2 linked regions of the Rhodopseudomonas palustris HaA2 genome follow. The main gene of each other region encodes a partner of the protein of the gene in region 2 in a complex. Links are inferred from orthologs where the notes say so. Each region holds a gene or a part of one and is shown on either strand. Other genes may lie near its edges.

Region 1 (3,093 bases), 2.1 Mb from region 2 along the record:
GCGGCGATGCGGAAGTGGTTGCCGAATAACGGCGTGATCACGCGATCCCGCTGACAGAGACAAGACGCGATCCGGAGTGAAGACGATGGCCAACGCCGCAAACATGATCAAGGTCGAGCAGATCGGCAGCCCAATCCGCCGCCATCACTCGCAGCGCGCGACGCTGGTCGGCCTCAAGCTCAACAAGATCGGCCGGGTCACCGAGCTTCAGGATACGCCTGAAGTTCGCGGCATGATCGCCAAGGTGCAACACCTCGTTCGCGTCGTCGACGAGAAGTAAGAGGGCAGGGCGATGAAGCTCAGCGAGATTTCCGACAATCCCGGCGCACGCAAGAAGCGCATGCGCATCGGCCGCGGTATCGGCTCCGGCAAAGGCAAGACCGGCGGCCGTGGCGGCAAGGGCCAGACCGCGCGCTCCGGCGTACGCATCAAGGGCTTCGAAGGCGGCCAGATGCCGCTGCATCGGCGCCTGCCGAAGCGCGGCTTCAACAACATCTTCCGGCTCGAATTCGCCGAGATCAATCTCGACCGGCTGCAGGATGCGATCGACGCCAAGACGATCGACGCCGGCGCGGTGATCAACGCCGAGTCGCTGGTCGCGGCCGGTGTGCTGCGTCGCTCGCGCGACGGCGTGCGGCTGCTCGGCCGCGGTGAGCTCAAGGCGAAGCTCACGATCGAAGTCCACGGCGCCACCAAATCGGCGATCGAGGCGGTCGAGAAGGCCGGCGGATCGGTGAAGATCCTGGCGCCGAAGAAGGACGAAGGCGAAGCCGCGTAACATTGCCGTCATCGCCCGCGAAAGCGGGCGCCGGCCTTGCCGGCGGCGGTGGAATTGACGACATTCGCACACCAAATGATGCCCGGCGCTCCCTCGGCGGCCCGCATCCGGCGGCACCACGGGACGAGTAGCGCGGGAGAAAGCCGGACATGGTCTCTGCAGCGGAACAACTCGCGGCCAACCTCAATTTCTCGGCGCTCGGCAAGGCCGAAGAGCTGAAGAAGCGGATCTGGTTCACGCTCGGCGCGCTGCTGGTCTACCGGCTCGGCACCTACATCCCGCTGCCCGGCATCGATCCCACGGTGTGGGAGCAGGTGTTCAAGTCGCAGGCCGGCGGCATTCTCGGCATGTTCAACATGTTCGCCGGCGGCGGCATCCACCGCATGGCGATCTTCGCGCTCAACATCATGCCGTACATCTCGGCATCGATCATCGTGCAGCTCTTGACCACGGTGTCGCCGCAGCTCGAGGCGCTGAAGAAGGAAGGCGAATCCGGCCGCAAGACGCTGAACCAGTACACCCGCTATCTCACGGTGATCCTGGCGGCGTTCCAGTCCTACGGCATCGCCGTCGGCCTGCAGGGCGCCGGCAATGTGGTGTCGGAGCCCGGCGCGTTCTTCCTGCTGTCGACGGCGATCACGCTGACCGGCGGAACCATGTTCCTGATGTGGCTGGGCGAGCAGATCACTTCGCGCGGCATCGGCAACGGCATCTCGCTGATCATCCTCGCCGGCATCGTCGCCGAGTTGCCCTCGGCGCTCGCCAGCATGCTCGAACTCGGCCGTCAGGGCGCGCTGTCGACCGCGCTGATCCTGCTGGTGCTGGTGATGTCGGTCGTCGTCATCGCCTTCATCGTGTTCATGGAGCGGGCGCAGCGCCGGCTGCTGATCCAGTATCCGAAGCGCCAGGTCGGCAACAAGATGTTCGAGGGCCAGTCCTCGCATCTGCCGCTGAAGCTCAACACCTCCGGCGTGATCCCGCCGATCTTCGCCTCGTCGCTGCTGCTGCTGCCGACCACGATCGCGAGCTTCAATTCGGGCACCGGCCCGGAATGGTTCCAGTGGATCGTCACCCAGTTCGGCCACGGCCGGCCGCTGTTCCTGGTGTTCTACATCGCGATGATCGTGTTCTTCGCGTTCTTCTACACCGCGATCGTGTTCAACCCGACCGAGACCGCGGACAATCTGAAGAAGCACGGCGGCTTCATCCCGGGCATCCGCCCCGGCGAGCGCACCGCGGAATACATCGACTTCGTGCTGACGCGCATCACCGCGGTCGGAGCGATCTATCTGGCGATCGTCTGTCTGATCCCCGAAGTCCTGATTTCCTACGCGGCGGTGCCGTTCTATTTCGGCGGAACTTCGCTTCTGATCGTGGTCAGCGTCACGATGGACACGGTCGCCCAGGTGCAGGGCTATCTGCTGGCGCATCAGTATGAAGGCCTGATCCGGAAGTCGAAGTTGAGGGGCCGTAAGAAATGAGACTGATCCTTCTCGGGCCGCCGGGGGCGGGCAAGGGAACGCAAGCGGCCCGCCTGGTTCAGCAATACGGACTGGTGCAGCTTTCCACCGGAGACATGCTGCGCGCCGCGGTCGCGGCCGGCACGCCGGTCGGGCTGAAGGCCAAGGACATCATGGCGAGCGGCGGCCTGGTGCCGGACGAGGTGGTGATCGGCATCATCTCCGACCGCATCGAGCAGCCCGACGCCACCAACGGCTTCATCCTCGACGGCTTTCCGCGCACCGTGCCGCAGGCCGAGGCGCTCGACGCGCTGCTCAAGGACAAGAAGCTCGGCCTCGATGCCGTGGTCGAATTGCGGGTCAACGAAAGCGCGCTGCTGGCCCGGGTCGAGACCCGCGTCGCGGAGATGCGCGAGCGGGGCGAGGAGCCCCGCGCCGACGACAACGCCGAGGCGCTGGCGAAGCGCCTGACCGCGTATCGCCTGCAGACCGAGCCGCTGGTCGAGTATTATTCGGACAAGCGCAAGCTGCTGACCGTCGACGGCATGATGACCATCGACGAGGTCACCCGCGAGATCGGCCGGATCCTTGAGGCGCTCGGCGAGGCCAACGCCAAGAAGGCTGCCAAGACCGCCGCTGCCAAGCGCGCGGTCAAAAAGAGCGCGAAGCCGGCCAAGGCTTCCGGCAAGCCCAAGGCTTCCGGCAAGGCGAAAGCTCCCGGCAAGGCTCCGGCCAAGAAAGCTTCGGCCAAGAAGGCAGTTAGCGGAAAATCTTCGAGCAAGGCGGAATCCGCCAAGACGGCTTCGGCCGGTCTGAAGAAGCCGGCGAAAGCCACGAAGAAGACTGGCAAAAAGG
Region 2 (3,752 bases):
GGTGACGTCGCTCTGGCGGATTTCAGCGCCGTTCACCTTCGCCAGCACCGGGTTGGCGTCCTGGGCGCGCGCCATCGGGCTCGCGAGCAGCGCAAAAGCGAGACAACCGGTCGCGGCCGCGCTGATGATGCCGGAGCGCAGGGCCGAACGGGCTGCGGGTGACGCAGGGGTCATGGAAAATCCTTGTTCTGAAAGCCGGGGTGTCGGGGGCGGCGGGACAGTCACCCAATCACGGAGCCTTGGCAACGCGAAAACTCTGTCAAAATGATGAATTCCGTCACCGGGCCGCGCGTTGACATCCCCCTACCCCAGCCATATCTCTGCCGCCACTAGCACGGGTATCAAGGTCGTCGGACGGCCACGGCCGACCGCCGGCCCTCGATTGCTGGAATACCGATGGTTTCGCGGCTGCGCCTGTATCCCGATAGGTGGCTGGGCGTCACGATGAGTTGATACGGCTCGCGTGAACGGCAGACAGGCTGCGAAGTCACATCGCAAGGACAGGAAGCTGGCATGATCGGCGCGTTCGCCCGCAAACTCTTCGGCTCTTCGAACGATCGCAGGATCAAGGCGTACCAGGCCCGCGTCGCCGCCATCAACGCGCTGGAGCCGGAAGTCGCGGCGCTGTCCGACGAGGCGCTGCGCGCCCGCACCGATGAGTTCCGCGCCCAGCTCGCCGCCGGCAAGACGCTCGACGATCTGCTGGTGCCGGCCTTCGCCACCGTGCGCGAGGCCGCCAAGCGCACCCTCGGCCAGCGCCATTTCGACGTGCAGCTGATCGGCGGCATGGTGCTGCACGAGGGCGACATCGCCGAGATGAAGACCGGCGAAGGCAAGACGCTGGTCGCCACGCTGGCCTGCTATCTCAACGCGCTGGCCGGCAAGGGCGTCCACGTCGTCACCGTCAACGACTACCTCGCCAGCCGTGACGCCGGCTGGATGGGCCAGATCTACAGCTTCCTCGGCATGTCGACCGGCGTGATCGTGCATGGCCTCGACGACGGTCAGCGCCAGAAGGCCTATGCCTGCGACATCACCTACGGCACCAACAACGAATACGGCTTCGACTATCTGCGCGACAACATGAAGTACCGGCTCGAGGACATGGTCCAGCGCGGCCATTTCTTCGCCATCGTCGACGAAGTCGACTCGATCCTGATCGACGAGGCGCGCACCCCGTTGATCATCTCCGGTCCGCTCGACGACCGCTCCGAGTTCTACAACACCATCGACACCTTCATTCCGAGCCTCGACAAGTCGGACTACGACGTCGACGAGAAGCAGCGCTCGGTGGCGCTGACCGAAGCCGGCATGGAGAAGATCGAGACGCTGCTGCGCGACGCCGGCCAGCTCAAGGGCGAGTCGCTGTACGACGTCGAGAACGTCTCGGTGGTGCACCACATCAACCAGGCGCTGCGCGCCCACACGCTGTTCCAGCGCGACAAGGACTACATCGTCCGCAACGACGAGGTGGTGATCATCGACGAGTTCACCGGCCGCATGATGCAGGGCCGGCGCTATTCGGAAGGCCTGCACCAGGCGCTGGAAGCCAAGGAACACGTCACGGTCCAGCCGGAAAACCAGACGCTGGCCTCGATCACCTTCCAGAACTACTTCCGGATGTACGGCAAGCTCGCCGGCATGACCGGCACGGCGGCGACCGAAGCCGACGAATTCTACGACATCTACAAGCTCGAAGTGGTCGAGATCCCGACCAACCTGCCGATCTCGCGTCTCGACGAGGACGACGAGGTGTATCGCACGCAGGCGGAGAAATACGCCGCGATCCTCGCAGAGGTCGAGCGCGCCAACAAGCGTATGCAGCCGGTGCTGGTCGGCACCGCGTCGATCGAGAAGTCCGAGGTGCTGGCCGATCTGCTGCTGAAGAACGGCTACAAGCAGATCGATTTCGGCGATCCGAAGGGGCTCGACAAGCTCTACGCCGCCGCCCGCGCCGGCAAGCCGGCCAAGCTGTTCGCGGTGCTGAATGCGCGCTTCCACGAGCAGGAGGCCTATATCGTCGCCGAAGCCGGCGTGCCCGGCGCGATCACCATCGCCACCAACATGGCCGGCCGCGGCACCGACATCAAACTCGGCGGCTCGCTGGAAATGCGGATCCCGCAGGAGACCGCCGGGATCACCGACGAGGCCGAGAAGGCCGCCAAGGTCGAGCAGATCAAGGCCGACATCGAGCGCTTCCGCGACATCGTGCTCAACGCCGAGGACGAGATCGAGATCGAGCCCGCCAAGGGCAGCAAGCCGGCCAAGACCGCCAAGCGCCCCGGCGGCCTGTACATCATCGGCTCGGAGCGCCACGAGAGCCGCCGCATCGACAACCAGCTCCGCGGCCGCTCCGGCCGTCAGGGCGACCCCGGCCGCTCGAAGTTCTTCCTGTCGCTGGACGACGATCTGATGCGGATCTTCGGCTCCGGCAAGCTCGACACCATGCTGACCCGGCTCGGCCTCAAGGAGGGCGAGGCGATCATCCATCCGTGGATCAACAAGGCGCTGGAAAAGGCGCAGCAGAAGGTCGAGGCGCGCAATTTCGACATCCGCAAGAATCTGCTGAAATTCGACGACGTCCAGAACGACCAGCGCAAGGTGATCTTCGATCAGCGCATCGATCTGATGAAAGAAGACAGCGTGGTCGAAACCGTCACCGACATGCGCCACACCTACATCGAGGATCTGGTCGCCAAGCACGTCCCCGAGCACGCCTATGCGGAGCAGTGGGACGTCGCCGGCCTCAAGGACGAGCTGCACCGCGTCGTCGGCCTGGAGATTCCGGTCGACGAATGGGCCAAGGAAGAGGGCATCGCCGACGAGGAGCTGCTGGCGAGGATCGTCAAGGTGTTCGACGAGCACATGGCGGCGAAGGTGGCGCAATGGGGCCCCGACGTGATGCGCTACGCCGAGAAGAGCATCCTGCTGCAGACGCTCGATCATCTGTGGCGCGAGCATCTGGTGATGCTGGATCACCTGCGTCAGGTGATCGGCCTGCGCGGCTACGGCCAGCGCGATCCGCTGCAGGAATACAAGTCCGAGGCGTTCGGCCTCTTCCAGGAGATGAGCGCGCATCTGCGAGAGGCGGTGACGGCGCAATTGATGCGGGTCGAAATCATCCCGCCGGATCAGCCGCAGGAGCTGCCGCCGATGGAGGTCCACAAAATGGACCCCAACACCGGCGAGGACGAAATGGCGTTCGCCAACGTCTCGCTGGCACCTGCAGACAGCGTCGACAAGTCCGCCCGCGACCCGAACCGCCCCGAGACCTGGGGCAAGGTCGGCCGCAACGAGGACTGCCCGTGCGGCAGCGGCAAGAAGTACAAGCACTGCCACGGCCGGTACGCGTAACGCGTCGCCCTCGGCTCATCGAAACGCAGCAATGCCCGGCTCGTGCCGGGCATTGTCGTTTGGCGAATTTTGCGATGCTGCCGCCCGACGCTCATCCCAGGTTCGTCGTTCCGGGGCGCGAGCGCAGCTCGCGAACCCGGAACCCATAACCCCTGTGCTCAGTGGTGATGCGCAGCGTCGATCGGCGCTGTCCTTCGACCGCGATGCTGCGGCGTATGGATTCCGGGTTCGCCGCTGCGCGGCGCCCGGAATGACGAGGTGGTGGTGTCGTGGGCGACCCACGCGGCGGCCGAGGCGAGCCGCCTCAGCGGAACGCCGAGAACCGGCTGTCGAAATTATTCGACGACACCACGGGCGCGGCGCCGGTGATCGTGGCCGTCGTCGCCGGCTTTGCGGCG

The links.
Region 1: the proteins of secA (region 2) and secY are in contact, whole or in part, in a crystal structure (PDB 3DIN), measured with the Thermotoga maritima proteins. The link is inferred for Rhodopseudomonas palustris HaA2 from one-to-one orthologs. Residues at the interface, in WP_004082002.1 of Thermotoga maritima: Glu261, Ala262, Arg263, Lys300, Ala301, Arg302, Thr303, Ile304, Ile305, Leu323, Tyr324, Asp325, Pro326, Val329, Ser330, Tyr333, Ile336, Lys340, Phe345, Val349, Glu363, Phe364, Tyr374, Ser375, Gly376, Gly377, Glu393, Ile395, Thr482, Ser483; in WP_004081795.1 of Thermotoga maritima: Glu108, Gly109, Glu110, Glu111, Ala236, Glu237, Arg238, Arg239, Ile240, Thr241, Ile242, Gln243, Tyr244, Ala245, Arg246, Arg247, Val248, Thr249, Gly250, Arg251, Arg252, Val253, Tyr254, Gly256, Ala257, Ser258, Thr259, Tyr260, Leu261, Pro262.

The regions. Positions count from the first base shown.
Region 1 is NC_007778.1:2,662,825-2,665,917, forward strand. The notes cover bases 231-3,093. They hold secY (preprotein translocase subunit SecY), read left to right. Parts: upstream 231-927; coding sequence 928-2,259; downstream 2,260-3,093. Other genes in these bases: rpmD (50S ribosomal protein L30), read left to right, coding at 231-280; rplO (50S ribosomal protein L15), read left to right, coding at 293-778; RPB_RS11645 (adenylate kinase), read left to right, coding at 2,256-3,093. In the rest of the region: rpsE (30S ribosomal protein S5), read left to right, coding at 1-29; more of rpmD, read left to right, coding at 86-230. UniProt on the Escherichia coli protein: The central subunit of the protein translocation channel SecYEG. Consists of two halves formed by TMs 1-5 and 6-10.
Region 2 is NC_007778.1:592,807-596,558, forward strand. Bases 164-3,554 are described here. They hold secA (preprotein translocase subunit SecA), read left to right. Parts: upstream 164-513; coding sequence 514-3,354; downstream 3,355-3,554. Other genes in these bases: RPB_RS02680 (peptidylprolyl isomerase), read right to left, coding at 164-174. Also shown: more of RPB_RS02680, read right to left, coding at 1-163; RPB_RS02690 (L,D-transpeptidase family protein), read right to left, coding at 3,659-3,752. UniProt on the Escherichia coli protein: Required for protein export, interacts with the SecYEG preprotein conducting channel.